Regions from separate parts of the Streptomyces sp. NBC_01224 genome, predicted to be linked through region 1. Evidence: predicted binding sites of a transcription regulator. Region 1 holds the regulator's gene; each other region holds the start of a gene.
What was found. The regulator HrcA, encoded in region 1, represses chaperone genes, less so after heat shock. The targets are predictions, from matches to a motif close to TTNGCACTCNGNNNNNCNGAGTGCNAA.
Positions count from the first base shown of each region.

Region 2: the regulator HrcA is predicted to act here: its motif matches at 5,350-5,376, upstream of OG609_RS23970 (FmdB family zinc ribbon protein).
Region 3: the regulator HrcA is predicted to act here: its motif matches at 9,199-9,225, upstream of groL (chaperonin GroEL).

Region 1 is NZ_CP108529.1:6,183,263-6,193,780, reverse strand. It holds gene OG609_RS27805 (ribonuclease Z) at 1-742, opposite strand, end outside; gene OG609_RS27800 (histidine triad nucleotide-binding protein) at 761-1,120, opposite strand; gene OG609_RS27795 (S41 family peptidase) at 1,283-4,516, opposite strand; gene OG609_RS27790 (hypothetical protein) at 4,597-5,133, opposite strand; gene OG609_RS27785 (16S rRNA (uracil(1498)-N(3))-methyltransferase) at 5,217-5,963, opposite strand; gene OG609_RS27780 (nitronate monooxygenase) at 5,960-7,036, opposite strand; gene dnaJ (molecular chaperone DnaJ) at 7,161-8,297, opposite strand; gene hrcA (heat-inducible transcriptional repressor HrcA) at 8,298-9,314, opposite strand; gene OG609_RS27765 (MBL fold metallo-hydrolase) at 9,512-10,234, shown strand; gene OG609_RS27760 (DUF3097 domain-containing protein) at 10,372-10,518, shown strand, end outside.
Region 2 is NZ_CP108529.1:5,333,506-5,344,023, reverse strand. It holds gene OG609_RS23985 (penicillin acylase family protein) at 1-1,711, opposite strand, end outside; gene OG609_RS23980 (potassium/proton antiporter) at 2,001-3,539, shown strand; gene OG609_RS23975 (MFS transporter) at 3,887-5,173, shown strand; gene OG609_RS23970 (FmdB family zinc ribbon protein) at 5,388-5,750, shown strand; gene OG609_RS23965 (S-methyl-5'-thioadenosine phosphorylase) at 5,832-6,665, shown strand; gene OG609_RS23960 (hypothetical protein) at 6,814-7,422, shown strand; gene OG609_RS23955 (hypothetical protein) at 7,560-7,769, opposite strand; gene OG609_RS23950 (hypothetical protein) at 7,791-8,177, opposite strand; gene OG609_RS23945 (QcrA and Rieske domain-containing protein) at 8,174-8,842, opposite strand; gene OG609_RS23940 (4Fe-4S dicluster domain-containing protein) at 8,839-9,441, opposite strand; gene OG609_RS23935 (molybdopterin oxidoreductase family protein) at 9,449-10,518, opposite strand, start outside.
Region 3 is NZ_CP108529.1:4,145,410-4,155,927, forward strand. It holds gene OG609_RS18205 (cytochrome P450) at 1-870, shown strand, start outside; gene OG609_RS18210 (ferredoxin) at 876-1,094, shown strand; gene OG609_RS18215 (response regulator transcription factor) at 1,191-1,850, opposite strand; gene OG609_RS18220 (sensor histidine kinase) at 1,901-3,115, opposite strand; gene OG609_RS18225 (hypothetical protein) at 3,364-3,732, shown strand; gene OG609_RS18230 (ferredoxin) at 3,769-3,987, shown strand; gene OG609_RS18235 (hypothetical protein) at 4,069-4,539, opposite strand; gene OG609_RS18240 (hypothetical protein) at 4,952-5,866, shown strand; gene OG609_RS18245 (esterase/lipase family protein) at 5,991-7,232, shown strand; gene groL (chaperonin GroEL) at 7,414-9,036, opposite strand; gene OG609_RS18255 (cold-shock protein) at 9,356-9,562, opposite strand; gene OG609_RS18260 (MoaD/ThiS family protein) at 9,985-10,263, opposite strand; gene thrC (threonine synthase) at 10,293-10,518, opposite strand, start outside.

The sequences.
Region 1 (10,518 bases):
GGGCCGCCTGGCCGGCGGTCAGATGGCCGTGGTCGGTGGCGAGTCGTTCGTCCTCGTCGAGGAAGGTCGACTCGATGACCAGCAGGTCGCATCCCTCGGCGAGCACGTGCACGCCGTCGCAGAGCCTTGTGTCCATGATGAACGCGAACCGCTGTCCGCGCCTGCGCTCGGAGACGTCGTCGAGCGTCACGCCGCCGAGGGAGCCCTCCCGCTGGATCCGGCCGACGTCCGGCCCCTTGATGCCGTGCTCGGCGAGCTTCGCGGGCAGCATGCGACGCCCGTCGGGCTCGACGAGCCGGTAGCCGTACGACTCGACGGGGTGCGAGAGCCGGTGGCTGCTGAGCGTGTACGCGTCCGTGGCGGCGAGCACCCCGTCGGCGGCGACCGGGGCCTCGGTCAGCTCGACGGACTCGCGGTAGGCGGTCGCGTACCGCAGCCGCTCGAAGAAGCGCTGTCCGCTCGCCGGGTAGTGCGCGGTGACCGGGTGCGGGACCTGGTCGAGGTTGATCCGCTGGATCACCCCGGCCAGGCCGAGCGAGTGGTCACCGTGGAAGTGCGTGACGCAGATCCGGTTGATGTCGTGCGCGGCGACGCCGGCCCGCAGCATCTGGCGCTGAGTGCCCTCACCCGGGTCGAAGAGGATGCCCTCGCCGTCCCAGCGGAGCAGATAGCCGTTGTGATTGCGGTGCCTGGTCGGGACCTGGCTGGCGGTGCCGAGGACCACGAGTTCGCGTACGGACACGGTGTGCGATCGACCGTTCTAGCCGGGGGGCCACTGCAGTCCGCGGCCGCCCAGGACGTGGGCGTGCGCGTGGAAGACGGTCTGGCCGGCGCCGGAGCCGGTGTTGAAGACGACCCGGTAGCCGCTGTCCACGATCTGCTCGTCGGCGGCGACGTGGCCGGCCTCGCGCAGTATGTCGGCGGCGATCCCCGGCTCGGCGGCGGCGAGGGCGGCGGCGTCCGGGTAGTGGACGCGAGGGATGACGAGTACGTGGGTGGGGGCCTGCGGGTTTATGTCCCGGAAGGCGACGGTGGTTTCGGTCTCCCGGACGATGGTTGCCGGGATGTCACCCGAGACGATCTTGCAGAACAGGCAGTCGGGCTGCGGTTCTCCCGCCATGGGGTCGGCTCCTCGGTCAGTGGTGATCGTTGTACGGCATGGTATCGGGACGCCTGCGGCGGGCTCGTTCCCCTGCCCGCCCCTTCCCGTGTCCGGGGGCGGAGCCCCAGTACGGGAGGGGGCGGCTGGGGGGGCCGGACCCGCCGCAGGCGCACCCGCCCCCTACACCCCCGGCCGCTCCGGTGCCCGCTTCGCCGGCGTCTGGGCCAGCGACGCGAGCGCGATCCGGATCGCCTCGTCCAGCTGCGGATCCCGCCCCGCGGCATGGTCCTGCGGCGCCATCACGACCTCGACATCGGGATCGACCCCGTGGTTCTCCACACCCCAGCCGTAACCCTCGAACCAGAACGCGTACTTGGGCTGGGTGACCGACGTCCCGTCCACGAGCTTGTACCGGCTGTCGATGCCGACCACCCCGCCCCAGGTACGCGTGCCGACCACCGGCCCGATGTGCAGCGCCTTGATCGCAGCGTTCACGATGTCGCCGTCCGAGCCGGAGAACTCGTTGGCGACGGCCACCACGGGGCCGCGCGGTGCGTCCTCCGGGTAGCTGTACGGCTGCATCCCGCGCGGCATGTCCCAGCCGACGATGCGCCGGGCGAGTTTCTCCACGATCAGCTGCGAGGTGTGCCCGCCCCGGTTCTCCCGGACGTCCACCACCAGCCCCTCACGCGCCACTTCGATCCGCAGATCGCGGTGGAGCTGCGCCCAGCCCGAGCCGACCATGTCGGGGACATGGAGGTAGCCGAGGCGCCCGCCGGAGTGCTCGTGGACGTAGGCCCGCCGGTCGGCGACCCACGCGTGGTAGCGCAGCGCCTCCTCGTCGGCGACCGGTACGACGACGACATGGCGCGGGTCACCGCCGTCCACCGGTGAGACGGTCAGCTCGACCGGCTTGCCGGCCGAGCCGGTCAGCAGCGGTCCGGGCCCGGCCACCGGGTCGACCGGGTGCCCGTCGACGGCGAGGATCGCGTCCCCGACGCGCACCGCCACCCCGGGTGCGGCGAGCGGCGAGCGGGCCGCCGGGTCGGAGGTCTCCGACGGCAGGATTCGGTCGATGCGCCAACTGCCTTCGTCCGTGCAGGAGATGTCCGCACCGAGCAGCCCCTGCCGGGCCGAGTCGTCGCGCCATCCGCCGGGCGGCGTCACGTAGGCGTGCGAGGTGCCGAGCTCGCCCTGCACCTCCCACAGCAGGTCGATCAGGTCGTCATGGGTGGCGACGCGCTCCAGCACCGGGCGGTAGCGGTCCAGGACTCCGTCCCAGTCGATGCCGCCCATGTCGGGACGCCAGAAGTTGTCCCGCATGATGCGCCCGGCCTCGTCGTACATCTGACGCCACTCGGCGGCCGGGTCGAGGATCCGGCGAATCCGGGAGAGGTCGACGGTGACGCTGCTGTCGCTGCCGCCGTCGTGGTCGTCGCCGGCCGGGACACGGCTGTCGGACGGTACGACGCGCAGCTTGCCCCGGGTGTGCAGGACGATCCGCTTGCCGTCGCCGCTGACCGCGAAGCCGTCGACGTCCGAGGCGAGTTCCTCGCAGCGCAGCTTCTCCAGGTCGTACCGTTCGAGGACGGTCTCGGGCCGGCGGGCGTCGGGCGTGGCGCCGCTCGTACCGAGCACCCCGGTCACCGGATGGCTCAGCCACAGCAGCCCGTCCTTCGCGGCGCGCAGCGTGGAGTAGCTGGCGGCCTCGACGGGCAGCGGCACGATCCGGTCGGCGAGTCCGTCGAGGTCGATCCGGGTGACGGGCAGCGCGGTCGGGTTGTCCTCGCCCTCGCCGCCGCTCTTCTCCTTCTCGGCCGGACGGCCGTGGCGCTGCGGCCCGAACGGGGAGGGCGTGGTGGCGGCGAGCGTCAGCAGATGCGGACGGCAGGCGCCGATGAACGCCAGGTCGAAGACATGGGCGTCGTAGACCGGGTCGAAGGACCGCTCGGAGAGGAACGCGAGGTGCTTGCCGTCGGTGGTGAACGCGGGGGCGAAGTCCCGGAAGCGCAGCGGGGTGGCCTCGGCGACCGACAGATCGGCAAGGTGTGCGAGCTTGAGCTGCCTGAGCGGCTCGGGCCCGGGGTGCGACCAGGCGAGCCAGGAGGAGTCGGGCGAGAAGACAAGGCCTGAGGCGTCGCCGTGCTCGCTTCGGTCCACCTCGTGGACCTCGCCGCTCTCCCGCTCGACGATCAGCACCCGCCCGTCGTGCGCGGCGACGGCGAACCGGCTGCCGTCCGGGGCCGCCTCCAGGCCGAGGACCCTGCCGATACGGCCCGCGGCGAGGCGGCGTGGTACGGCGCCCGGTGCGGTGCCGGTGGCGGGTGCGCACTCCAGGGCGTCGTCGCCCTCGGCGTCGGTGACCCAGACCACGTGCTGGTCGCCGTCGGCCTGGAAGGCGCGGGGCATCCTGGCCCGTACGCCCGGTTCGACGGCGAGCGCCCGGGCCGGGCCCTCTCGGTGGGTGACCCAGTGGACGGCACCGCGCGTCCCGACGGCACTGCCGCGGCCCGTACGGTCCGGGGACGCGGAGTCGAGGTGGCTGCCGGCGTGCACCGGGTGGGGCTGGAGGTCGGCGCGCTGGCCGCCGAGCCGGATGTCGATACGACGGGGCTCGGAGCCTTCGAGGTCGTCCAGCAGCCAGAGTTCACCCGCCGAGTCGTAGCCGACGCGGGTCCCGTCGGTGGTCGCGTGGCGGGCGTAGAACCCCTCGATGCCGGTGTGCCGGCGCAGATCCGAGCCGTCGGGGAGCGAGGAGTAGAGCGCGCCCACGCCTTCGTGGTCGGAAAGGAAGGCGACGCGGTCACCCACCCACATCGGGGATTCGATGTTCCCGTCCAGGTCCTCGTGCAGCCGTACGAACTCCGCCGGCCCGTCGGTCGCGCCCTCTTCCGCGATCCACAACTTGCCCGCGGTGCCGCCCCGGTAGCGCTTCCAGGCGGCGGCCTCGCGGCCCATGGTGGCCGAGAGCAGCAGGACCCGCCCGCCGGGCCCGTACGCGAGGGAGCCGACCGGCCCGTACGGCAGGGTCCGCGCGGGCCCGCCGTCGACCGGTACGGCCCTGGCCCAGCTGCGCCGCAGTGACGCCTGCCCCTGGGTGCTGATGACCAGTACGTCGCCCTCGGGCGTCCAGCCGCGTACGGAGGTCCGTGCGTCGCCCCAGTACGTGAGCCGCTTGGAGGGGCCGCCGTCGACCGGTGCGATGTGCACTTCGGGCGCCCCGTCCCGGGTGGACGTCCAGGCGACGCGGGTTCCGTCGGGAGATATCCGCGGGTTGGTGACGGGTCGGTTGTCGGCGCTGACGCGCCAGGCTCGGCCGCCGTCCAGCGGCGCCAGCCAGACATCGTCCTCGGCGGTGAAGGCGATCAAATCGCCCTGGACATGGGGGTATCGGAGGTAGGCAGGCTGCGTCACACGGATCACCCTAGGCCGCTGACGTGCTCCGCGGAACTGGGTTGGCCGGAGTCCGCCGGGTGGCCCGGTGCCGGTCACACTCACTTACCCAGGGGCGATTCGGTCACCGTGACCGTCACGGTGACCGTCGGCCGGGCGCCGCCACTGCCGCCGCCCCGGGACGGATTCGCCCCGACGGCCGACGGGGCGGTGTTGTTGCAGTTGCCGAGCACATCTGTCCGGAAGACGGCCTTCCCGCCGGTCCTGGCGGTCAGGTCCCCCCGCACACACCGCCCGTCGAGAGCCTGGGTCACCTTGCCGGTGATCTTGATGTCCTTGCCGCTCCCCGTCTTTCCGGTGCAGTCGACGTCCGCGATCCGGCGCGCGGAGGCGGAGGGCGACGCACCCTGGAGCCGGTCCCCGACGACGTCGGCCGTGCAGTTCAGCCACCGCACATCGACCCCGTTGCGCTCCAGGGCGCTGGTGCCCGTCAGGTCGGTGGTCACGGCGATGGATGTGGAGTTCAGGCTGCCCGTCGGCTCACAGGCCACGACACTTGCGACCGCCGCGCCCGCGAGTGCGGACGCGGCCAGAATGCGACGGGTTCTTCCCTGACCCCATGCCCTTGATGTCCCCATACGGGCAGCTTCCCACCGTTCCCCCACGACGCGGTAGACGGCTTGCGGCCACAACGGGGCGGCGCAGGCGCGCCGGAGGGGGCTTACGCCCAGCGACCGGTGCGCCCCAGCAGCAGTGCCGTCGCCGCCGTGCCCGCCGTCGAGGTGCGCAGAACGGACGTTCCGAGCCGGCAGGTACGGGCCCCCGCGGCGGCGAAGTCCGCCAGTTCATCCGGCGACACACCGCCCTCGGGGCCGACGACCAGCACGATCTCACCCTGGGTGGGGAGCTGGACGGCGGCCAGCGGCTCACTGTCGTGGCCCCGGTCCTCATGCAGGACGGCGGCGAAGTCCGCCGCGGCCAGAAGTGCGGCAACCTGTTTGGTCGTCAGTGCGTCCGCCACCTCGGGGAAGCGCACCCGGCGCGACTGCTTGCCCGCTTCCCGCGCGGTGTTGCGCCATTTCGCGAGGGACTTGAGACCGCGGTCTCCCTTCCACTGCGTGATGCAGCGCGACGCCTGCCAGGGCACGATCGCGTCGACACCGGTCTCCGTCATCGTCTCGACGGCGACCTCACCGCGGTCCCCCTTGGGCAGGGCCTGGACGACGGTGATACGGGGTGCGGGCCACGGCTCCTCATGAACCGTCGCCAGGCCGGCGACCACGAGCCGGTCCTTGCCCTCGGCGGCCCTGACGATGCCCTCCGTCCAACGGCCGTGGCCGTCCGTCAGCACGACGTCCTCACCGGCGTGCAGCCGTTTCACCGATACGGCGTGCCGTCCCTCGGGCCCTTCCAGGACGAACTCGGGCCCGTCGGGGACCTGTTCGACGACGAAGACCGGTGCGGTCACTGCGTACTCCCTGTGCTCACTGCCGTCCGTGCGGCGTCCAGTTCTTCTGCGAGCAGTCCGATCAGCCGGCCGGCGGGCAGCTCGCGTGCCATCCGGTGCCCCTGCCCCGCCCACAGTGCCATGCCCTGGGCGTCTCCGGCCTTTGCCGCCGCCGCGCGCAGCCCCGCCGTCAGATAGTGGACCTGTGGGTAGGCGGCGGGGGCGTACGGGCCGTGCTCGCGCATGAAGCGGTTGACCAGGCCGCGGGCCGGGCGGCCGGAGAACGCCCGGGTCAGGGCGGTCCGCACGAACAGCGGGTTGGTCAGTGCCTGCTTGTGCAGCAGATTCGCCCCGGACTCGGGGCAGACGAGGAACGCCGTGCCGAGCTGCGCCGCCTCCGCACCCGCGGCGAGCACCGCGGCGATCTGGGACCCGCGCATCAGCCCGCCCGCGGCGATGATCGGCACCTGTACGGTCTCGCGGACCTGGGACACCAGGGAGAGCAGTCCGAACCCGGTGCCGTCGGTCTGCGGGTCGTCGCGGTGGGTGGACTGGTGGCCGCCCGCCTCTATGCCCTGGACACAGACCGCGTCGGCCCCCGCCCACTGGGCGGCCTGGGCCTCCTCGGGCGTGGTGACCGTCACGACGGTGTACGTGCCGACGCCGGCGAACGCGTCGAGGGTGTCGCGTGTCGGGCAGCCGAAGGTGAACGAGACTGCCGGGACCGGGTCCTCCAGGAGGATGGCGAGCTTGGCCTCGTAGCCGTCGTCGCCGCCGCTGGAGTCCGGGTCGCCGAGCGGGGTCTCGTACCAGGCGGCCTCACCGGCCAGCTGATGCCGGTACACCTCGACGGCGCTCGGGTCGGCGAGACCCGGCTGCGGCATGAAGAGATTGACGCCGAAGGGCTGACCGGTCAGCCCGCGCAGCTGTTTGATCTCGTTGTACATGCCGTCCGCCGTCTTGTATCCGGCGGCGAGGAAGCCCAACCCGCCCGCTTCGGCGACGGCCGCGACGAGCTGCGGACAGGACGCACCACCCGCCATCGGGGCCTGCACGACCGGATACCGGCAGAGATCGGTCAACACGGATGACATGACCGCATCGTGTCACGTCCTGCATGCCTCGGCGTGCGCGGCCTACGGTCCATTTTGTCCTCAAACGCCGGACGGGCTCGGCAGGCGAGCCCGTCCGGCGGCAGGGAACGGTGTGCGGGGGCCGTCAGCGCCCGTTGAAGGCGTCCTTCAGCCGGGAGAACAGCCCCTGCTGCCCGGGCTGGAACTGGCCGGTGGGCCGCTCCTCGCCGCGCAGCTTCGCCAGGTCCCGCAGCAGTCGCTCCTGCTCCGGGTCCAGCTTCGCCGGGGTCAAGACCTCGACGTGCACGATCAGATCGCCACGCCCGCCGCCCCGCAGATGCGTGATGCCGCGGCCGTGCAGCGGGACCGACTGGCCGGACTGGGTGCCGGGCCGGATGTCAACCTCCTCCAGGCCGTCGAGCGTCTCCAGCGGCACCTTGGTGCCGAGCGCGCCCGCCGTCATGGGGATGGTGACCGTGCAGTGCAGATCGTCGCCGCGGCGCTGGAACACCGAGTGCGGCAGCTCATGGATCTCCACGTACAGATCCCCGGCCGGGCCGCCGCCGGGGCCGACCTCGCCCTCGCCCGCGAGCTGGATGCGGGTGCCGTTGTCGACACCGGCGGGGATCTTCACGGTGAGCGTGCGCCTCGACCGGATGCGGCCGTCGCCGGCGCACTCCGGGCACGGGGTCGGCACGACCGTACCGAAGCCCTGGCACTGCGGGCAGGGCCGCGAGGTCATGACCTGGCCCAGGAAGGACCGGGTGACCTGGGAGACCTCGCCGCGGCCGCGGCACATGTCACAGGTCTGGGCGGAGGTGCCGGGTGCGGCGCCCTCGCCGTTGCAGGTCGCACAGACGACGGCCGTGTCGACCTGGATGTCCTTGGTGGTGCCGAACGCGGCCTCGGCGAGATCGATCTCCAGCCGGATCATCGCGTCCTGGCCGCGCCGGGTGCGCGAACGGGGTCCGCGCTGCGACGACGTACCGAAGAACGCGTCCATGATGTCGGAGAAGTTGCCGAAGCCGCCCTGTCCGAATCCGCCCGCGCCACCGCCGCCGGAGGCGGACAGCGGGTCGCCGCCGAGGTCGTAGACCTGCTTCTTCTGCGGGTCCGACAGCACCTCGTAAGCGGCGTTGATCTCCTTGAACCGCTCCTGGGTCTTCGGATCGGGGTTCACATCCGGATGCAGCTCACGAGCGAGCCGACGGAATGCCTTCTTGATCTCGTCCTGAGATGCGTCGCGGCGCACGCCGAGTACGGCGTAGTAGTCCGTGGCCACTTACGACTCCGCCAGGATCTGTCCGACGTAACGTGCCACTGCGCGTACCGCTCCCATCGTTCCGGGGTAGTCCATGCGGGTCGGTCCGACCACGCCGAGTTTGGCGACTGCCTCGTCGCCCGAACCGTAGCCGACCGCGACGACGGACGTGGAGTTGAGCCCCTCGTGGGCGTTCTCGTGCCCGATCCGTACGGTCATGCCCGAGTCCTTGGCCTCGCCGAGCAGCTTCAGCAGCACGACCTGCTCCTCCAATGCCTCCAGCACCGGCCGGATCATCACAGGGAAGTCGTGCCCGAAGCGGGTGAGGTTGGAGGTGCCGCCGATCATCAACCGCTCCTCCGTCTCCTCGACGAGGGTTTCGAGCAGGGTGGAGAGCACGGTGGAGACGGTTCCCCGGTCCTCGCTCTCGAAGGATTCCGGCAGATCCTGCACCAGCTGCGGGACATCCGCGAAACGGCGTCCGACGACCCGGCTGTTGAGCCGGGCCCGCAGATCGGCGAGAGAGGTCTCACCGAACGGCGCAGGGCAGTCGATCATGCGCTGCTCGACCCGGCCGGTGTCCGTGATCAGCACGAGCATCAGCCGGGCGGCTGCCAGTGACAGCAGCTCCACATGCCGAACCGTCGACCGGGTCAGCGAGGGGTACTGCACGATGGCGACCTGCCGGGTCAGCTGCGCGAGCAGCCGTACGGTGCGGCCCACGACATCGTCGAGGTCGACCGCGCCGTCGAGGAAATTGTGAATGGCACGACGTTCCGGCGACGAGAGGGGCTTGACGCCCGCAAGCTTGTCGACGAAGAGCCGGTAGCCCTTGTCCGTCGGGATGCGTCCCGCACTGGTGTGGGGCTGGGCGATGAAGCCCTCGTCCTCCAGCACCGCCATGTCGTTGCGGACGGTGGCCGGGGAGACCCCCAGCTTGTGCCGCTCCGTGAGCGCCTTGGAGCCCACGGGCTCCTCGGTGCCGACATAGTCCTGGACGATGGCGCGCAGCACTTCGAGTCTGCGTTCGCTGAGCATCGCGCACACCTCCAGCTGTGTTTCCTCGGTGGTTCTCGGGCCGTTCCTGCTTCATTCCCAGGAATCCCCCTGGCACTCTGTCCTCACGAGTGCCAGCAATCCCCCGGCCAGTGTACGGCGGCCGAGTGGGGGCCTAGCAAGGGCGACCGGTCACGCTACCGCGAGACTGCGCAGGTCGTTGCCGATAGCGTCGCGGTATGGACGCCTCTTGGGAAGAGTTCGGCTGGGAGCGACTCGGTCACGGAGTGGGCCGACGGCGCCTCCCCGGGTGGGATGCGACAGTCGCACTGGTGGTCGGAGCGGATGGAGTGCTGCTCTACGACACCGGATCAACACTCCGCGAAGGTGAGGAAATCCGGATCCAGGCACAGGCCCTGCTCGGCCGGAAGGTGACGCATATCGCACTCAGCCACCCCCATTTCGACCACGTACTGGGCACCGCCGCGTTCGCCGGCACCCAGGTGTACGGAGCGGTCGGCATGGCCGGGCTGATGAAGCTCGGGGCGGACGATCTGCACGCCTCCGCGGTGCGCCACGGAGTGTCCGAAAACGATGCGGCCGAGGCCGCCGGTGCGCTGGTGGCGCCGCACCATGAAGTGCGCGACGAGTGGACGCTCGATCTGGGCGGCGGCCGTCAGATCTTGCTGGCGAACGTGGGCCCCGCCCACAGCGGCCACGATCTGGCGTTGCTCGTCCCCGGCTCCCCCGCGGTGGTGCTCTGCGGCGACCTGGTCGAGGAATCCGGCGAACCGCAGGCGGGACGGGACGCCGTCCCGTCCCGCTGGCCGGCCGCGCTGGACCGGCTGCTGGCGCTGGGCGGCGAGGACGCGGTGTACGTTCCGGGGCACGGAGCGGTGGTGGACGCGGCGTTCATCAAGGACCAGCGTGACCAACTGGCCGTCCGCTTCGGCGTGTCGTGACGTGTTGTCGTCCTACGACCTCGCCCGCGATTGTCAGCGGCGTCGCGGTGTCCGGGACCTCCGCCCTGGATTCGAAGGCCCCGGACGCCGCTCCTTCTCCCACTGCCAATCGTGGGCGAGGTCGTTATCGTCATCCGATGCGCAGCTACCAGCCGGACCTGACCCCGCCGTGGAAGAAGTCCGCCCCCGTTCCCGAGGTGCCCGCCGATCCCGATCTGGTCGTGGAGGAGGTCTCCACGGGATTCTGCGGTGCGGTGATCCGCTGCGAGAAGACGGCCCAGGGT
Region 2 (10,518 bases), 850 kb from region 1:
TGTAGCCGCGCTTCGGGTCGTACTCGTAGGGAAGCTCCTCGAACGGGACCGGCTCCTTCTTCCAGCCGTACTTCGAGGACCAGCCGGGGCTGGGCATCGTGCCGTCGCCCTGGAGGCGGACCGGGATCTTTCCAGGTGCCTGGTAGCCGATGTGATCCTTGGTGTCGGCGTAGATCAGGTTCTGCGAGGGAACCTCGAAGTGTTCGGCCGCCGCCCGGAAGCTCGTGAAGTCCTTGGCGCGGTTGAGCTCGAAGACCGCGTCCATGGACTTGCCGGGTTCCAGCGCGGTCCACTTCAGGGCGACCGCGTAACCGTCGGCCCGGTCCGGAGCCGCGCCGGCGACGGGGGCCTTCTGGCCGACCTTCTCCAGCTCGCCGCTGCGATCGGACACCAGCGGACCGTTGTTGGTCTCGCGGATGGTGATCTCCCGGCTCCTGCCGCCCGCGACCTTGATGGTCTCCTTGCGGACGGTGAACGGCTTGACCTTGCCGTCGTAGAGATAGCCGTCGGTGGAGACCTTCTCCAGGAAGAGGTCGGTGACGTCCGCACCGAGGTTGGTGAAGCCCCAGGCGATGTCCTGGTTGTGACCGATTATCACGCCGGGCATTCCGGCGAAGGTGTAGCCGGCGGTGTCGTACTGGCAGGTCTTCGTGATCTCGCGGCAGTGCAGCCCCATCTGGTACCAGAGCGAGGGCAGCTGGGGCGCCAGGTGCGGGTCGTTGGCGAGCAGCGGCTTGCCGGTCGTCGTGTATTTGCCGGAGACCACCCAGGAGTTGGACCCGATGCCGCTGCCGTTCGGGCCGAGCAGCGCCGGGATCTGGTCGAGGGTGTCGGAGAGCGAGGAGAGCTGGGTGTTCAGGCCCTCGGTCGCGCCCGCCATGGTGCTCGAGCCGATGCTCGTCGACGGTGTCGCGTCCGGGTCGAACTTTCCGGTGACCGGGGAGATCGCGCCCTGGCTGACGATCGGATCATGCGTTTTGTACGGGTACTCCGGGTAGAGGTCCTCGATCTGCTTCGCGTCGAGCCTGCTGGTCATCAGCGAGCGGTCGATCTCTTCCTGCATGTTGCCGCGCAGGTCCCAGGCCATCGCCTTGAGCCAGGCGACCGAGTCGACCGGGGTCCACTCGGCCGGCTTGTAGTCGTTGGTGAAGCCGAGGGCGGCGTACTCGACGGAGATGTCCTTGCCGTCGCGCCCCTTGAGGTAGGCGTTCACGCCGTCCGCGTACGCCTGGAGGTTCTTCTTGGTGTCCGCGGACAGGACGTTGTCGTACTCCTCCTGTGCGACCTTGCGCCAGCCGAGCGTGCGCAGGAAGGAGTCCGTCTCGACCTGTCCGGAGCCGAACATCTCGGAGAGCCTGCCCGCCGTCATGTGGCGGCGGACGTCCATCTCCCAGAAGCGGTCCTGCGCCTGGACGAAGCCCTGGGCGCGGAAGAGATCGGCATCGGAGTCCGCGTACAGCTGCGGGATTCCGTAGCTGTCGCGCTTGACGTCGACGTTGCCGTCGAGGCCGTCGAGCTTGATGGAACCGGTCGTCTGCGGGTACGAGGCCCGCACGGTCGATACGGACCAGAACGCGCCGTATCCGATACCCGCGACAAGCGCCAGCACCAGAACGATCACGATCAGGCGGGCACGTCGCCCCTTCTTCCTGCCGGTCTTCCCACCGGCGGAACCGGTGGTGCCGGAAGAGGCGGTTGTGTTGGCGGGCATCGCTGTCCTTCGAGGGGCAGGTGGTCCTGGGAGTGCAGGAGCAACCATAGGCGCAGCGCCCGGGCCGCTCTGACGCGGCATCGGCATGGTTCGAATTGCGCAGCGATCGTACGAACGATCGAACGCGTCAAGAAAGCGTTAAAGATTAGGTAAGGTAACGAAGTACCGGCCGCCAACGGCCGATGCCGAGGGTCGAATTCGGCAGGCGTACGCAGGGAAGGAACGGCCACTGACTGTCCACACGCTCAACGAACTCCTGCTCGTCTGCTCACTCGTCCTGCTCGTCGCCGTGGCAGCGGTGCGCATCTCGTCCCGCAGCGGGCTCCCCAGCCTGCTCCTGTACCTCGGCATCGGGGTCGCCATGGGGCAGGACGGCATCTTCGACGTCAAGTTCAACAATGCGGAACTGACCCAGGTGATCGGCTATGCCGCACTTGTCGTGATCCTCGCCGAGGGTGGCCTGGGCACGAAGTGGAAAGAGATCAAACCCGCACTGCCGGCTGCCGCGATGCTCTCGATCGTCGGCGTCGCGGTGAGCGTCGGCGTCACCGCGGCCGGGGCGCACTACCTGGTCGGACTGGACTGGCGGCAGTCGCTGATCATCGGTGCGGTCGTCTCGTCGACGGACGCTGCCGCGGTCTTTTCCGTGTTGCGCAAGGTGCCGCTGCCCGCCCGTGTCACCGGAGTACTGGAGGCCGAGTCCGGCTTCAACGACGCGCCCGTCGTGATCCTCGTGGTCGCCTTCTCGACCAGGGGACCAGTGGACAGCTGGTACGTACTGGTCGGCGAGATAGCACTGGAGCTCGCGATCGGCGCGGCCGTCGGTCTCGCCGTCGGCTGGCTCGGCTCGTTCGGACTGCGTCATGTGGCACTGCCCGCGTCCGGCCTGTATCCGATCGCCGTGATGGCGATCGCGGTGTCCGCGTACGCGGCGGGCGCCCTGGCCCACGGCAGTGGCTTCCTCGCCGTCTATCTGGCCGCGATGATCCTCGGCAACGCCAAACTGCCGCACTGGCCCGCGACCCGCGGCTTCGCCGACGGGCTCGGCTGGCTGGCCCAGATCGGCATGTTCGTGCTGCTCGGACTCCTGGTCACGCCGCACGATCTGTACGACGACTTCTGGCCCGCGGTCATCGTGGGACTGGTACTGACCGTGGTGGCACGTCCACTGGAGGTCTTCATCTCGCTGGCGCCGTTCCGGCTGCCCTGGCAGGAGAAGACGTTCATGTCCTGGGCGGGGCTGCGCGGCGCCGTACCCATCATCCTGGCGACCATTCCGATGGTGTCCGGAGTCGAGGGCTCCACCCGGGTCTTCAACATCGTCTTCGTGCTCGTCGTCGTGTACACCCTCATCCAGGGACCGACCCTGCCCTGGATGGCGAAGGCCCTGAAGATCGCCGACGATCCGGCCGAGGCCGCCGACCTGGGCATCGAGTCGGCGCCGCTGGAGCGGCTGCGCGGCCATCTGCTGTCGGTGGCGATCCCCGGGAAGTCGAAGATGCACGGCGTGGAGGTCGGGGAGCTGCGGCTGCCCGCCGGGGCCGCGGTCACCCTGGTCGTACGGGACCAGAAGAGCTTCGTACCGGCGCCGTCGACCGTGTTGCGGCGCGGCGACGAACTGCTGGTGGTCACCACCGACCCGGTGCGCGACGCGGCGGAGGAACGGCTGCGCGCGGTCGGCGAGGGCGGCAAGCTCGCGGGCTGGCTGGGGACGAGCGGCAGCGGTGGCAAGAGCCTCGCCGGGCCTCATGTGGCACATGATGTGGCGCACGCGCTGAAGGCCGTGAAGAAGCCGGGGAAGGCCGACGGGCCGAAAGCGCACCGCTGAGAGGGCCGCGGGGGCTGCACGCTGTCGATCCGAGGCGGGGGCGGGGGCCTTGCGCACAATCAGAGGTGCACAAGGATGCCCGCCTGTATCATGAAGGAAACCTGATCGGCCTCCGTAGTGGGGTCGGCCAACCCGATCGACCAACCCGAACGACCAACTCTGCCTGATGCAGAGCTGGCGCGACCGTATGGCGGTCGTGGCGTCCTCCGCCTCTGCTGAGCGCCCGGCATCTACCGCAGTTCCGCGCGAAGAGGACAGCTCTCGGCAGCACCCGCACGAGCCCGCACCACCTGTGCCGGCCCGGACCTGCGGGAGCTCGGCCACCAGGCGGCAGAAAGGCATGGACCGTGGCGTCCACGGTCTCCGACCGCCCCGGTTACGGGCAGTTGCTGCGCACCCCCGGTGCGTGGACGTTTCTCCTGCCGGGCTTCGCCGCACGGCAGCCCTTCGCGATGCTGACGATCGGCATCGTGCTACTGGTTCAGCACACCACCGGCTCTTACGGCAGCGCGGGCTCCGTCGCCGCCGTGACGGGTGTCTCCATGGCCCTGTTCGCACCGCAGACCGGCAAACTCGCCGACCGTTTCGGCCAGCGCGCCGTGCTGCTGCCCGGTGTCCTGGTGCACGCGGCGTCCGTATCGGCGCTGACGGCACTGGCGTTGGCGGACGCGCCCCTGTGGGCCCTGTTCGCGGCGGCCGTGCCGACCGGTGCGTCCGTTCCGCAGATCGGGCCGATGGTACGGGCCCGCTGGGCGGCCGTACTGGGCGCGGCACCGGGCCGCAAGGCCTCACCGCTGATGTCCACCGCGGCCGCCTTCGAATCGGTGACGGACGAGTTCACCTTCGTCATCGGCCCGGTGCTCGCCACCGCACTGTGCACGGGAGTGCACCCGGCGGCCGGTCTGATCACGGAGGCCGGACTGACCCTGGTCGGCGGACTGCTCTTCGCCGCGCGGCGCCGCACGCAGCCCGCGGTGCGCAGCACCGAGTCCGGCACCTCCCAGCGGCATGCGTCCGCCCTGTCCGTACCGGGTGTACGGGTGCTCGCGGTGGCCTTCCTGGGCATCGGCGCGGTATTCGGCGGCATGCAGGTCTCGCTGACCGCCTTCGCCGAGGAGATCGGCCGGCCCGGGGCGAACGGTCTGCTGTACGGGGTCTTCGCGGCCGGCAACATGCTGGCCGGGATCGCCTGCGGCGCCATCGCCTGGAAGAGCGGGCCGCGGCGGCGTCTGATCGTCGGATACGCGGCCCTGACCCTGACCGCGTCCGGACTGTGGGCCGTGCACTCCGTGCCGCTGCTGGCCGGACTCGGACTGCTGGTCGGACTCTCCATCGCCCCGGCCCTGATCAGCGGCTATACGCTGGTCGAGGCTCTGGTTCCGGGATCCGCCCGGACCGAGGCGTTCACCTGGCTGACGGGCTCGGTCGCCCTCGGCCAGGCGGCCGCGGTGACGGTCGCCGGGCGGCTCGCCGACGCCCACGGCGCGAGCACCGGTTTTGTGGTGCCGCTGGTGGGGACCGTACTGGCACTGGTCACCCTGGTGTCACTGCGTTCGAGACTGACACCGGCCCGCGCGACCATCACGGCCGCACGCGGCGCGGTTCACCCTGATCCTGTCGCGGCCAGAGAGTGACGATTCATGCGCTCGCATCAGCGGAATACGTCGGTGTGACTCCTCCGCCACATAATGTGGCAGCTTTTCACTAAGGCCAGCGGCCCTCATGACGGCCAAGCCCTGACCGCTGTCCTCCGGGCAGGTGACAGACATTACTGCAAACAGCGGCCCGTAGCAGCTACCATTGACGACTGTTAGCACTCATCGAGTGAGAGTGCCAGGAGGAAGACAAGTGCCGACCTATCAGTACCAGTGCACCGAATGTGGCGAGGGCCTTGAGGCGGTGCAGAAGTTCACCGATGACGCCCTGACCGTGTGCCCGAGCTGCGAAGGACGCCTGAAGAAGGTGTTCTCGGCGGTCGGCATTGTCTTCAAGGGTTCCGGTTTCTACCGGAACGACAGCCGTGGCTCCTCGTCGAGCAGCACGCCGTCGTCGGCCTCGGCGAAGGCGTCCGGTTCCGCTTCGTCCGATTCGTCGACGGGGTCGGGTTCGGGTTCGGACACGAAGTCGTCCGCTTCCTCCTCGTCCGCCGCGTCTTCTTCGTCCGCCGCGTCCTCTTCGTCGTCCTCGACGAGTGGCACGTCGGCCGCCTGAGCCGAACCGCACTTCCCCGAGGACCCCACCGATCTGTTCGGCGGGGTCCTCGGCGTTTTCCCGCGCCGCTAGTGTGATCGCATGGTGAACGCAGAGATCGGTGTCATCGGCGGCTCGGGCTTGTACTCCTTCCTGGAGGATGTCACGGAGGTGCGTGTGGACACCCCGTACGGACAGCCGAGTGACTCCCTGTTCCTCGGCGAGGTCGGCGGCCGCCGGGTCGCCTTCCTGCCCCGCCACGGACGCGGCCACCATCTGCCGCCGCACCGCATCAACTACCGGGCCAACCTGTGGGCGCTGCGCTCCGTCGGCGTACGTCAGGTGCTCGGCCCGTGCGCGGTGGGCGGCCTGCGTCCGGAGTACGGGCCGGGCACCCTGCTCGTGCCCGACCAGCTGGTGGACCGCACCAAGGCCCGGACGCAGACGTACTACGACGGGGAGATCCGGGCCGATGGCGCGGAGCCGAACGTCCTGCATCTGGGCTTCGCCGATCCGTACTGCCCCGATGGACGCAGGGCCGCGCTGGCGGCGGCTCGCGCGAAGAGCTGGGAGCCGGTGGACGGCGGGACGCTGGTGGTGGTCGAGGGGCCGCGCTTCTCGACCCGGGCCGAATCGCGCTGGCATGCGGCGATGGGCTGGTCGGTGGTCGGGATGACCGGGCACCCCGAGGCGGTCCTCGCCCGTGAACTGGGCCTCTGCTACACGACGATGACGCTGGTGACGGACCTCGACGCGGGCGCGGAGGCCGGGGAGGGCGTCTCGCACGGGGAGGTGCTGAAGGTGTTCGCGGCCAACGTGGACCGGCTGCGCGCGGTGCTCTTCGATCTGGTGGCCGCGCTGCCTGCGGAGGCGGACCGCGACTGCCCGTGCTCGCATGCGCTGGACGGGCTCGAGACGGGGATCGAGCTTCCCTAGCGGGGTGGGTGGGTGACGGTCGCCGCGTGGGTGGGTGACGGGGTTATCCACAACGCCGGGGCCGTCCACAGGCTTCGGCGGGAAACTCGTGGACGGTGGATCGTGAGGGGCGTTCGTCCGAAACTCCTCACGGCAGGTGGTGTTGGCCATGTTCCCGTCGTCCCCGTCGTCCCAGTCGTTCCCGTCGTCCCCGTGTGTGCCCTCTGGACGATCCGCTCCGGCCATGGCTCCAGGGCCTCCGGCGTCGGCTCCCCCGCCCTGTGGTGTGCCCGCGTTCGAGCCGTTGCGGGTGCGCGGTGGTGGTGGGCACCGGCTGCGGCGGGCTCTGTGGCGGCAGCGCAGCGCGCTGGCCGCCGGGCTGGCCCTGACTGCTGCCGCGCTGGCCGCGACGGGGCTGGGCGGGAGCGGCGCGGGCGGCGATGCGGCGCATGGGGCAGGGGCGGGGGGTACGGCCGGGTCGGCGCCGGAGCGGGCGCGGCGGCCGGTCCCCTTGGTGTCCGCGCCGGTCCGGATCGCGGATGCGGGGGCGGTGCGGCTGTTACGGCCGGGCGACCGCGTCGACGTGATCGCCGCCGAGGGGGCCGGAGCCGATGCCCGGGTGCTGGCGAAGGGCGCGCGGGTGACAGATGTACCGCAGACCTCGGCCGAGGGTCCCGCGGAGGACGGTGCGCTGATCGTGGTGTCAGTCCCCCGGGGCACGGCCGCATCGCTGGCCGGCGCGGGTATCTCCGCCAGGCTGGCGGTGACCCTGTGCTGATTCGTGCTGATGAGCTGTCAAGGCGGCCCGTGGGGCGGGACCCTCGGGCCGGACCCCGGCCGAGGCCACGACCAGTAGCGGGACGCGCGGCAGGAAGACCGGCAGGCAACGTCGTCGGACCACCACGGAGCGGGGGCTCAGATGTGGTGAGGCGGCTTCTCGTCGAGAAAGCGCGCCAGATCGGCGGCGCTGCCGCCGGCCGGGGCCCGCTCGCCCCACCCTCGGTCCGTATCGTCCGCGGACTGCTGGTCCAGCGGATCGTCGAAGATCAGAGCCGGTTTGGGTTTCGTCTGTTCCGGCTGGGTCGGCTTCGAATCGCGCGGGCCGGGGGCGGGGGCGGTGCTCATATCTCAAGGGTACGGCCGTGGTCAGCGATCCTTCGGGTCGAGCGCCCACAGCCCGAGGACGACGAGGAACGACAGACAGAGGAAGCCGGCACCCCACCAGGCCGTACCGGTGTTGCCCTCCATCCACGCGTCGACGATGACGGTCAGGCCCCAGAGCTGTCCGACGACGACGGTCATCGCCAGGACCAGCCGGGCCGTCAGTTTCGAGGAGCGTTCGGGTTCCTGGTCGGTGCCGGCACCCGGGCCGGGACCGGTGTGGCGGACCCGGGGGTCGCCGTAGCCACTGGTGGCACGGATCTGCGGATAGCGTTCGCGGACGGGGCGGTTCAGTTCGGGGCGGGCGCTGCCCGGGCGGTACTCCGGATAGTCGGGGGACTCCTGGTCACGGGGCTGCCGGGCGTCGGTCATGTCCGCCTGCCGGGAGTCTCGGCCTCGGAGGCCGGGGGTGCCTCCGCGCCTTTGCCTCTGACCGCGGGGCAGCCGATGCGGGACGCGAGGTCCGGGCGGTCGATGCTGAGCCGGCGGCACAGGCCGTGCTCGATGCTCTCGCCCGAGCGGGTCGTGCCGACCGCCCAGACGCTGCCGTCGGTCTGCTCGATGAGCACCACCTTGGGCAGTGCGCGGGGCGGTGGCCCGGCGGTGACCTCGCCTGTGCGGGCGTCGAAGACACCCTCGTGGCAGGGGCAGTACAGCTCCCCCTCGGAGCCGCGGTCCTTGCGCCAGAGCACGGCACAGGCGAGATGGGTACAGATCGCGGAGTATCCGACAAGGGTGCCGTCGTCGAGCCGGACGGCGACCGCCCGGTCCTCTTCGTCCGGGTAGTGGAAGGCGATGGACTCACCGGGAAGAAGCTGAGCGGTGATCTTCTTCGGCGCGGGTGCCTTGGCGTCGTCGACGTCGCCGTGACGCGGCAGGATTCCGCCGGCCACGCCGAGGCTGCCGACGGCGAGTCCGCCCGAGACGGTCGCGACGATCCGAAGGTAGTCGCGCCGGGTGGTGAGGGAGTCGGCGGCGATCCGGTCGTGCAGGGCTTCGCACGGATCCCCGGAGGGCGGCTGGCCGGTGGCGCTCATCGCCGGACGTCCTTCCCGTTGATCTCGACGACAGGAAGACCGCCGGGCACCGGCCACTGGACCTTGTCGGCGGGTACGACCATGGCGACGCCGGTGCGGACCTCGCTCCGGCCGAAGACGAAGGTGTCGGCGACCTGGACGCCGGGGCGCTCGGCCTGGAGCTCCTCGACGGTCCCGTAGAACAGCGCTCCCGTCGGGCAGACGGTCGCGCACATGGGGGCGAGGCCATAGGCGGTGCGGTCGTAGCAGAGGTTGCATTTCATCTGCAGCTTCGCCTGCAGATCGATCTTCGGAACGCCGAAGGGGCAGGCGTTGACGCAGTTGGCGCAGCCGATGCAGCGGGTGGTGTCGGCCTGCTGCACCACACCGTCGGCGGTCACCAGGATCGCGTCGGCGGGGCAGACCTCGGCGCACGGAGCGACCGGGTCCTCACAGTGCATGCAGACTGTGGGGAGGGAGGCCACGGACTGGCCCTCGTCGGTGTAGTCGAGGTGGATCATCGACTTGCCGCGGTGCGAGTCGCATTCCCGGCAGGCGGAGACACAGGCCTGGCAGCCGATGCAGCGCCCCGGGTCGATGAAGATCGTTCTGCCCATCATGCGGCGATCAGCCCCTCTCCGAGGTGCCACGGCCCTGGGGGGACGTGGGCGGCAGCGGGTCGGTACGGGAGACCTGGGCCTCCGGGTAGGCGACATGGCCGGGCGCGACAGGCGGTGCGGGGACCTCGTCGATCGTTTCGGCGTGCTCGATACGGCAGGCGCACACCTTGTACTCGGGAATCTTGGAGCGGGGGTCGAGGGCGTCGATGGTCAGGGCGTTGGCCGCGGTGGGGACGGGCCAGTGGTACGGGATGAAGACGGTGTCGGGGCGGATCGCCTCGGTGACCAGGGCAGGGAAGACCTCGCTGCCGCGCCGGGTGACGACGCGGACCGGTTCGCCGTTGCGGAAACCGTGGGAGGGGTGGAGCTCGGCCCAGGGGCGCGGGGTCTGTTCGACGAGGCCGCCCAGCCGACGGGTCTGGTTGCCGGAGAGGAAGTGGGCGACGGTGCGTCCGGTGGTCAGCGACATGGGGTGCTCGTCGTCGTACGGGTCCATCGGCGGGTGCCACTCGACGACCTGCAGATGGATCTTGCCGTCGGGGTGGTAGGTCTTCCCGTCCTCGAAGAGCCGGGGGGTGCCGGGGTGGTCGGTGGAGGGGCAGGGCCAGACGATCCCGCCGGTCTCCTCCAGCCGTTCGTAGGTGATGCCGTAGTAGTCGTTGACGGTGCCGGCGGAGGCGGTCCGCAGTTCATCGAAGACCTCGCGGGAGTCGGCGAACGCGAATTTGTCGCCCGCGCCCAGGCGCTTGGCGAGTTCGCACATCACCCAGGTGTCGGTCCGTACGCCGGGGGGCGGGTCCTGGGCCTTGTTGTGCTTGACCACCCGGGCCTCAGCGTTGGCCATCACCCCTTCGTCCTCGGCCCAGGTGGTGACGGGGAAGACGACATGTGCGTTGGCAGCGGTCTCGGAAAGGAAGAAGTCGAATTGGGCATGGAACTCTGTGGCGTCGTACCCCTCCTTGACCACCTTGTAGTTGGGAAGGGAGACGAAGGGGTTGTTGCAGATGCCGATCAGTCCGCGGATCTCGCGGCGCTGCATCTGCCAGACCATTTCCATCATCGAGGTGCCTGCGGGAG
Region 3 (10,518 bases), 2.0 Mb from region 1:
CAGATCGAGAAATTGCGGCCCCAGGTCCGGGAGCTGACCGCCGGCCTCCTCGACGACATGGAGGCGGCCGGACCGCCCGCGGACCTGGTCGACCTGTTCGCGCTGCCGCTGCCGGTCGCAGTGATCTGCCGAATGCTGGGCGTACCCACTGAGGACCGTCCACGATTTCGGGTGTGGAGCGACGCCGCTCTGTCGACCAGCTCCCTCACGGCCGCGGAGTTCGACGCCAGCCGCGATGAACTGCGCGCCTACATGGCCGAGTTGATCGACCAGCACCGGAAGTCGCCGCAGGACGACCTGATGACGGCACTCATCGAGGCCCGCGACGGCGGCGACCGGCTCTCCGAACTCGAACTCGTCGATCTGTGTGTGGGCATCCTGGTGGCAGGACACGAGACCACCGCGTCCCAGATCCCCAACTTCGTCCTCACGCTGCTGGACCACCCGGATCAGCTGGCCAGGCTCAGGGCCGAGCCCGAACTCATCCCGAACGCGGTGGAGGAACTACTGCGATTCGTACCGTTGGGGAGCGGCGCCGGCCAACCCCGGTACGCCACCGAGGACATCGAGGTCGGCGGCACCCTCGTCCGGGCGGGCAGTCCGGTCCTGGTCGCCATGGGCGCCGCCAACCGCGACGCGCTGCGGTTCGCCGCCCCGGGCGTGCTCGACATCGCCCGCGAGGGCAACCAGCACCTCGGATTCGGCCACGGCGTCCACCACTGCCTGGGCGCCCCACTGGCCCGGCTGGAACTTCAGGAGGCACTGATCGCGCTCATCACCCGCTTCCCGGGGCTGCAACTGGCCGGCGATGTGACGTGGAAGTCCGAGATGCTGGTACGCGGCCCGCGTGTCATGCCGGTCGGGTGGTGACCGCCATGACCTGGAACGTACGCGTCGACCCCCAGCTCTGCCAGGCATCGGGCATGTGCGCCGGGAGCGTCCCCGAGGTGTTCGCGCTGGACGGGGAGCACGCCCGGGCGATCCCCGACGGCATCGAACCGGACGAACGGGTCCTGGACGCCGCCAACATCTGCCCGGCCCAGGCGATCACCGTGCACGACGGGAAGTCGGTCATCGGACCCCGCCGCGACTGAGGCCTCACCGGCCCACGACCGACAGAACCGCCCCTTGCCGGGCTGGGCGATCCCGGCAAGGGCGGCTGCCTGAGCGGCCGCACAGGTCGGTCTTAGCTAGGCACCCACTCCCAAGAAATGCAGCACCGCCAGTACCCGGCGGTGGTCGGCGTCCGCCTTGGGGAAGTTGAGTTTGGCGAGGATGTTGTTGATGTGCTTGGCGACCGCGCTCTCGCTGACCACGAGCTGGGCGGCGATGCCCGCATTGGAGCGGCCCTCGGCCATCACGGCCAGAACCTCCCGTTCGCGGGCCGTCAGCCGTTCCAGCGGATCGCTCGGCCGCCGTACCAATAGCTGGGCGACGACCTGCGGGTCGAGCGCGGTACCGCCGTCCGCCACCCGTTGCAGCGCCTCGATGAACTCCTCGACATCCGCGACCCGTTGTTTGAGCAGATAGCCCACCCCGCTGATGTTGGTGGCGAGCAGGTCGGCCGCGTAGCGCTCCTCGACGTACTGGGAGAGCATCAGCACCGCGGTCGACGGCCGGCTCCGGCGGATCGACAGCGCGGCACGCACCCCCTCGTCCGTGAAGTCGGGCGGCATCCGGACGTCCACCACCGCCAGGTCGGGCCGATGCTTCTCGACTGCGGCCAGCAGCCCATCTGCGTCGCCCACCTCGGCCGCTACCTCAAAGCCGGCCATCTCCACCACCTTGACCAGTCCGATCCGCAGCAGCACGGAGTCCTCGGCGATCACGGCACGCCGCACATCGGGCATCTCACACCTCACATCGGGCTCCTCTTGTCTCATGCCAGGCGCGGCACTCCTCATCTCGGGCACGGCAGCTCCACGTGCATCATGGTCGGTCCCCCCACGGGGCTGCTCATCCGGAATGTTCCGTCCACGGACCGCACGCGCTGGGCAAGCCCGGTAAGGCCGCTCCCCTTGGAGGGATCAGCGCCGCCCAGACCGTCGTCGGCGATCACCACCCGCATTATCTCGCCCAGCCGGGTGACCGTCACATCCGCCCGGGTCGACTCCCGTGCGTGCTTGGCGACATTCGTCAGCGCCTCGGAGACCACGAAGTACGCGACCGCCTCGATCGCCGGCGCCAGTCGTTCCGGCAGATCCACACACAGCCGTACGGGCAGCGGGGCGCGGGCCGCGAGTCCCGACAGCGCCGCATCCAGGCCAAGTTCGTCCAGGACCGCCGGGTGCAGCCCACGCACAAGACTGCTCAGCTCCTCGATCGCCTCCTTAGCCTCCCGGTGCGCCGTGTCGATCACCTCCCGCGCCTCCGGCGGCAGATCGGCCAACGTGGCCTTGGCCAGGCCTAGGTTCAGCGCCAGCGACACCAGTCGCTGCTGGGCGCCGTCGTGCAGATCCCGTTCGATACGCCGCCGTTCGGCATCCGCGGCGTCCACCGCCCCGGCCCGGCTCTCGGTGAGATCCTCGACCCGCCGCGCCAGGTCCTCTTCCCTGCTGCGGCCGAGCAGGGCGGGCACCACATGACTCTCAAGGCGTACGAGGGCGGCGGCCACGCCCGGGACGGTGGCCAGCACGACCAGCCCTGCCCCGGAGACGTACCCCGCCTGTGTGGAGTAGCCGAGATGCTCCATCCGCCACTGCCAGGGCAGCGCGTAGACCCACACAAAGGCCAGCGACGCGGTCACCCCGGCCACCAGCAGCCCCACCACCAACACTTCGAGCCAGCCGAACAGCGCCCCGACCAGGCAGTGGTGGCCGAGCTGGCGCCACGGCCGCCGCCACCCCGGGCGGGGGATGTCGATCCCGAGCAGCCGCCGGAAACGCCAGCGCTGGGCCGCGGTCAGCGCCGGCACGGAGAACACCGTCAGCACCAACATGAACCCCAGGACCGTCGGCGCGCTGCTGTCCCGCCCCGCGATGACCTCCCACCCGAGGCCAAAGATCATGAGCAGCAGGAACCCCATGAGGAGGTGTAGCGGCGCCCCTAGGGCGAGGAAGGACGTATCGCGGGTCAGGCGGTTGAGCGCACGCCGCGTCCGGGGCGGGATTTCCATGGTCCAACCGTAGGTGGCGGGCGCCGTAGCCTGCCATGCAACTGCCGTCCGCAGCCGGGGTATAGCTAGTGCCACCCCAAGACGGACAGCGGCGTTACTGACTCCCGCCGATGGAAATCGGATGGTTGATCACGAGCCCGACGGCCGGGTTCGTGACACCGGAGGAGATCTCCGCCGTGACCCTCATCGCCTTCAACTCCCCTTCCCCAATGGGCACTTGCCACTCATTCGGCGCCGCCTGCGGTTCCGTGCGCCTAAGTCGCAGCCGCCGCTGGCAGAGCCTCATACTGACGGGCGCGGGCCTCGCCCTGCTGCCCTGGCTCGGCTACCTCGCCGGCACCCTGCCGCCCGCCGAGGCCGCCGCATGGGTCACCCTCGACACCCTGGAGGCCGCCGCGCTACTCAGCGCCGGCAGCCGCCTGCTGCACGCCGGTACTCATCACCGCGCACCCGCGGCCGCCGCGGCGGTGCTCCTCCTCGCCGACGCCTGCATCGATCTCGCCACTGCCGCCCCCGGCCCGGAACTGGCCACCGCCGTCGTCATGGCCGCGGCCGTGGAACTCCCTCTCGCGGCCCTGTGCGCGGCGCTCGCCGCACGCCCGGCACGGGGTGCCTAGCGCGCATTCCGCGCTCCCGCCGCACTCCCGACCACCATGACCTGGAACGTACGCGTCGATCCACAGCTCTGCCAGGCGTCGGGCATGTGCGCCGGGAGCGTCCCCGAGGTGTTCGCGCTGGACGGGGAGCACGCCCGGGCGATCCCCGACGGCATCGAACCGGACGAACGGGTCCTGGACGCCGCCAACATCTGCCCGGCCCAGGCGATCACCGTGCACGACGGGAAGTCGGTCATCGGACCCCGCCGCGACTGAGCCCCCACGGAGAAACCGCCCCGTGCCGGGAAGAACGATCCCGGCACGGGGCGGCTGCATGATCGGTCGAACAGGTCGGGCCTAGCCGAGCCGCTGCATGATCCACTGGGGCCCGCCGTCGGGGCTGAGGACCGCGCGGTGGCCCTCCGTGGTCAGATTGCCCAGTTCGCCCCGGCCGAGGGCGATGGCGACCGGCTCCTGCGAGGCCTCGCCCTGGATCGTCCACCGGTCGGGCTGCCTGCCGCACTCGTCCACCCACACGGCCGGCGGGTAGATCCGGATCGGCGAGAGCGCCAGGCAGCGGTTCCCCCCGCGCGCCTCGACGATCTGGGCCAGACCGTCACCCTGGTTGCGGACCTCCCACACGGTGCCGGGGTTGCAGGGCTCGATGTGGCCGCCCAGCGGGCCTTCGCCACCCGCCAGACACGCGCCGGTGCGCACGTCACGGATGAAGTACGCGCCGTCGGCGGCGTCGGCGGCCTGGGCGGGGGTGGCCAGTGCCGCCACAGCGACGGCGGCTGCGGCGAGAGACAGGATCGAACGGATACGCACGGGACTCCTCGTACGAGAAAGAAAGACTGAGGGAGAACGAGCCAAGAGCGGCCCGCCACATCAAGATCACAAACATGTGCCGCCGTTGGCGCGCTCCCCATGCCTTCGGCCCGGTTTTCCACCCCAACAGCGGCGGCGCGCCCGGATCACGTACGGCGCACTCTCACCGCCCCCGCGCGCCCCCATCAGGCGAAATCCCCCGGAGCTCAAGCCGCGAAGTCCGAGCGCTCTTTCCGAGGAACGGGAGGTGGGCCACTCCCCACCCACCCTCCCTGCCCGGCAAGTTGACTTTTCGTGACCGGCTTGCCACGGATGGTGGCGACGCTCTAGCGTTCCGAATAACGAACGACCCCTGCCGGTGCGGGAACACCGAAACAGGGGTCTGACCACTTCGATCGTTAGGCCCGATCTGATGGCTGTCAGCCAGCCTAGTACCGCCCCGCGCGCCCCGCACGTACCCCTGCCCACGCCCCCGCATCCCATGGCCAATCCGGGTTACGGCAAGCGTTCCGCACCCGCCCAACACCTCCGCACCGACCGCGATTTCGCGCATCTGCCGCCTCGCGAGGCATCCATCGCGGCCTACATCGACCGGCTGCCCGACGGCGCCGACATCTCCGTGAAGACGCTGGCCAAGGTCCTCCCGTACGGGCAGTGCGCACTGCGGACCGCCCTCAACCGGCTCCAGGACGCCGGGCATCTGCGGCGTGGCAGCGAGTGCGTGGCCAATGACGAGATCCTGCTCTGGGTGACGCGGACGTTCTTCTCCCGCACGGCGCGGGACGACGACTGGTGGGCGGCGTTCACCCGGGGTGACGTACCGCCGGAGGAGCGGCACCAACACCCCACCCGTTCCCGGGCGTTCGTGCTGCTGGCCGCGCTGGGCCGTACCGCCCCCTCACTCACCCTCTCGGCGGCGGACTGTGCGGCGCTGGAACCGCAGGTCACCGACTGGTTCGAGCGCGGCGCCACAGAGGCGGAGCTCCTGCACGCCCTCACCGACGGCCTGCCCGCCCCCGTCCACCACGCGGCGGCCCTCGTCCGCAGGCGGCTGACCGACAAGATGCCACCCGAACGGGTCACTCCGGCACAACAGCGGACGGTGTTGCGCGCCCTCGAATGCAGCGAGTGCCGCGCACCCGGCAGCGCGGAGGCCCTGACCGGTGGCCGGTGCGGACCATGCCGGGGCAACCCCGTCGACGCCCCCACCAGACCTGCCGGAACCGTCCCGGCCATGGGCGTACTCAGCCGCATGAATGAGGTCCGGGCAGCGATGACCCCACGAGCCGAGCGGATCGGCCGGCCGATCCGCTCCCGCCTGCCGTGACCGCCGGATGTCCGAAACCGGCTCCCACCTGGGAGTGGTTTGATCCACTTCCCCTTCCTGGTCGCTACTCCGTGTGTTCACCTTGGCACCCGTTGTAACGAACCGGCCCAAAGGGGAACGAACCATGTCCGAACCGACCCACGAGCAAATCGTCTCGGAGCTCCACAGCAAGCCCCCCATCACCCTCGCCCCCGGACCCCGCCTGGACGCCGAGAAGCACGGCGCCCTCCCACTGCCGCCCAACACCGTGTGGGACCTGCCGGGCGGCACCGCCTGGGTCTACTACGGCGAGGGACACTCGGGTCTCACGCGGCCCGTGATCTTCGCCGACGGATTCAACACCGGGCCGAGCAGCCTGGACTTCTCCTGGGAAATCATGGAGTTCGGCGACTACGCGCTCATCAGCGAACTGCGCCGTCGCGGACACGACGTCATCATTCTCGGCTTCCACGAGCGCAGTGCATCGATTCTGGACAACTCCCGGACCGCGCAGGCCGCGATCCTGCACGCCATCGCGGAGCGGCAGGGCAACGCGCCGCTGGCCGTCGGCGGGTTCAGCATGGGCGGCCTCGTCACCCGGCACGCGCTGGCCAAGATGGAGAGCCAGAGCATCGACCACCAGACCTCTCTCTACTTCTCGTACGACAGCCCGCACCGCGGCGCCTGGATCCCGATCGCGCTGCAGGCGTTCGCGCACTACATCAAGGATCTCGACAGCCGGTTCTCCGACCAGATCAACAGCCCGGCCGCCCGTCAGCTGCTGTGGCGGCACATCGAGAAGTGGGACGGGACGCCGGACCAGAGCGACGAGCGCGCCACGTTCCTCGCGGAGATGGAGGCCATCGGCGAATGGCCGCGGCGGCCGCGGCTGATCGGTGTCTCCAACGGCGTGGCCAACGGCACCGGCACCGATGTGCAGGCCGGCGAACTGGCCCTGGAGGGCAAGGGCCTGTCGGTCGTGGGCACCAAGCTCTACACGCAGTCCCCCGGTGACAACGAACTCGTCGCGAAGCTGCGGGTGGTGACGCTGAAGACCAACCAGGTGCACACGTCCGGACTCCCGTCGATCGACGGCGCACCCGGCGGCTCGCTGGAAGGGTTCGGCATCCTCGCCGACGGGCTCAACGCCCTCAACCCCCTCCTCGGGTTCAAGACCGACGTACGTATCCGCTCGCACTGCTTCGTGCCCGCCGTCAGCGCGGTCGACGTCGGCGATCCGGACACGGACGCGGAGCTGTACAAGGACATCTCCGCGCTCCCGCCGAATGCCGGCGGGCTCGACGAGTTCAAACTCTCGTCCCGCAACGAGGGGCACACCCTCGTGACGGAGGAGCTCTGTACCTGGCTCCTCGACCGGCTTCCGTAGTTCCGCAGTTCCCGCAGTTCCCGCAGTTCCATCGTGCTGGGTATCGCGCGCTCACGGTGCTCCGGCGGGCATCGTGAGCGCGTCCACCGCCCCCCGTAAAGAAACGACATCGGCCCCCGGGACCTGCTGGTCCCGGGGGCCGATGCGGTAAAGCTGTACAGGAACTACCGATCCGTCAGGATCAGAAGTCCATGTCACCGCCCGGCATGCCGCCCGGAGCGGCCGCGCCGGCCTTCTCCGGCTTGTCGGCGATGACGGCCTCGGTGGTGAGGAACAGCGCGGCGATGGACGCGGCGTTCTGCAGGGCGGAGCGCGTGACCTTCGCCGGGTCGAGAATGCCCTCGGCGATCATGTCGACGTACTCGCCGGTCGCGGCGTTCAGACCGTGACCGATCGGCAGGTTGCGCACCTTCTCGACGACGACGCCACCCTCGAGACCACCGTTGACGGCGATCTGCTTGAGCGGGGCCTCCAGCGCCAGCTTGACGGCGTTGGCGCCGGTCGCCTCGTCACCCGAGAGGTCCAGCTTCTCGAAGACGGCCGAGGCCTGGAGCAGAGCCACGCCACCACCGGCGACGATGCCCTCCTCGACGGCGGCCTTGGCGTTGCGCACCGCGTCCTCGATGCGGTGCTTGCGCTCCTTGAGCTCGACCTCGGTCGCGGCACCGGCCTTGATGACGGCCACGCCGCCGGCCAGCTTCGCGAGGCGCTCCTGGAGCTTCTCGCGGTCGTAGTCCGAGTCGGAGTTCTCGATCTCGGCACGGATCTGGTTGACGCGACCCTGAACCTGGTCGCTGTCACCGGCACCGTCGACGATCGTGGTCTCGTCCTTGGTGATGACGACCTTGCGGGCGCGGCCGAGCAGGTCGAGACCGGCGTTCTCCAGCTTGAGGCCGACCTCCTCGGAGATGACGGTGCCACCGGTGAGGATGGCGATGTCGCCGAGCATGGCCTTGCGACGGTCACCGAAGCCCGGGGCCTTGACGGCGACGGACTTGAAGGTGCCACGGATCTTGTTGACGACCAGGGTCGACAGGGCCTCGCCCTCGACGTCCTCGGCGATGATCAGCAGCGGCTTGCCGGACTGCATGACCTTCTCCAGCAGCGGAAGGAGGTCCTTCACGTTGCTGACCTTGGAGTTCACGATCAGGATGTACGGGTCGTCGAGGGACGACTCCATGCGCTCCATGTCGGTGGCGAAGTACGCCGAGATGTAGCCCTTGTCGAAGCGCATACCCTCGGTGAGCTCCAGCTCCAGACCGAAGGTCTGGGACTCCTCGACGGTGATGACGCCTTCCTTGCCGACCTTGTCCATGGCCTCGGCGATGAGCTCGCCGATCTGGGTGTCGGCGGCGGAGATGGAGGCGGTCGAAGCGATCTGCTCCTTGGTCTCCACGTCCTTGGCCTGCTCCAGGAGGGCGGCGGAGACGGCCTCGACGGCCTTCTCGATGCCCCGCTTGAGGGCCATCGGGTTGGCACCCGCGGCGACGTTGCGAAGGCCCTCGCGGACGAGAGCCTGGGCGAGAACGGTGGCGGTGGTCGTACCGTCGCCGGCGACGTCGTCCGTCTTCTTGGCGACCTCCTTGACCAGCTCCGCACCGATCTTCTCGTACGGGTCCTCCAGCTCGATCTCCTTGGCGATGGAAACACCATCGTTGGTGATCGTGGGGGCGCCCCACTTCTTCTCAAGGACGACGTTGCGACCCTTGGGGCCAAGGGTGACCTTGACGGCGTCGGCGAGCTGGTTCATGCCGCGCTCGAGACCGCGCCGGGCCTCCTCGTCGAACGCGATGATCTTGGCCATGTGAAGTGGTCCTCCCGGACAGGGGTGGATTGCTCCGGACCGAGTGGCGCCCGCGACGGACGGCCTGCCTGACCGGTGGTTCCTTGCCCCACCGGACCTGCGGGCCTCACCGGCCCGGTCCAAGTTCTGTCACTCTCACCTGGAGAGTGCTAACGCCAATGATTAGCACTCGACCCCCTGGAGTGCAAGCGTCCGCCTCGGGATGTGGACAACGACAACCACTCACGGATGGCCGCGGACCCGGACGCACGGAGGGCCCGTACCCCAGGGGTACGGGCCCTCCGTGCGTGAGTAGTGTCGTTGGCCGACCGCGTCGAGCTCAGCCGACGGCGAGCTTGACCATGTCCGCCTGCGGCCCCTTCTGGCCCTGCGAGATCTCGAATTCAACTCGCTGACCCTCTTCGAGGGTGCGGTACCCGTCCATCTGGATCGCGCTGTAGTGGACGAAAACATCCGCACCACCGTCGACCGCGATGAAGCCGTACCCCTTCTCCGCGTTGAACCACTTGACGGTGCCCTGAGCCATGCCTAACTCCCCTATTACTGGCCCTTGCACAGGACCGCACTTCGCGGACCCGGGTCAGAACTCACCCCCCGACAGGAGAGGGTGCGTGCGCCGGAACGCGTCGACCGCGGCCGAATGTATCTGCCCAACTGCCCTCTGCAACAGGTCAATCGGACGAGAATTCTGGGCAGCACCGAACGCCCGAATATGAGGAATTCATGAGATTCCAGGGCAAGTCGGGCCGGGCAAAGGTGACTTATGGCGCAAGGAGATCGAACACTTTGGCTGCTTCTTGTCGCGGCCGGGCGCATTCTCATATGCGGGCGGCACGGGCAGCTGGGGGGACTTCCCACACTGTACCGCGCTCAACCATGCAGAATTGCCCCCTCCGCTTCTCTCGCGGAGGGGGCAATACCGATAACGCGGTGAAGTCGGACGGACGGTCAGCACCCGCCTGCGACTGCCGGGATGATCGAGATGCCCGCGCCGTCCGGCGTCGCCGTCTCCAGGCCGCCCTCGAAACGCACGTCGTCGTCGTTGACGTACACGTTCACGAAGCGGCGCAGCTTGCCCTGGTCGTCCAGGACGCGGGCGGCGATGCCCGGGTGGTTCTGCTCCAGGGACTCGATGACCTGGGAGAGGGTCGAGCCCTCGGCCGGGACCTCGGCCCGGCCGCCCGTGTAGGTGCGGAGGATGGTGGGGATGCGGACCTTGACGCTCATGAGGGGTGCCTTTCTTCGGTCTCGGGTGGTCAGCCGACGGCGAGGCCGGCCGCGCGGAACGCGTCCAGGCTCGGGCGGATCGTCGCGGTCGCCTGCGAGGTGGCGGCCACCGCGTCCAGGGTCTTGAGGCCGTCACCGGTGTTGAGGACGACGGTGGTCAGCGTCGGGTCGAGCAGACCGGCCTCGATGAGCTTCTTCGTCACGCCGACCGTCACCCCGCCCGCCGTCTCCGCGAAGATGCCCTCGGTGCGCGCC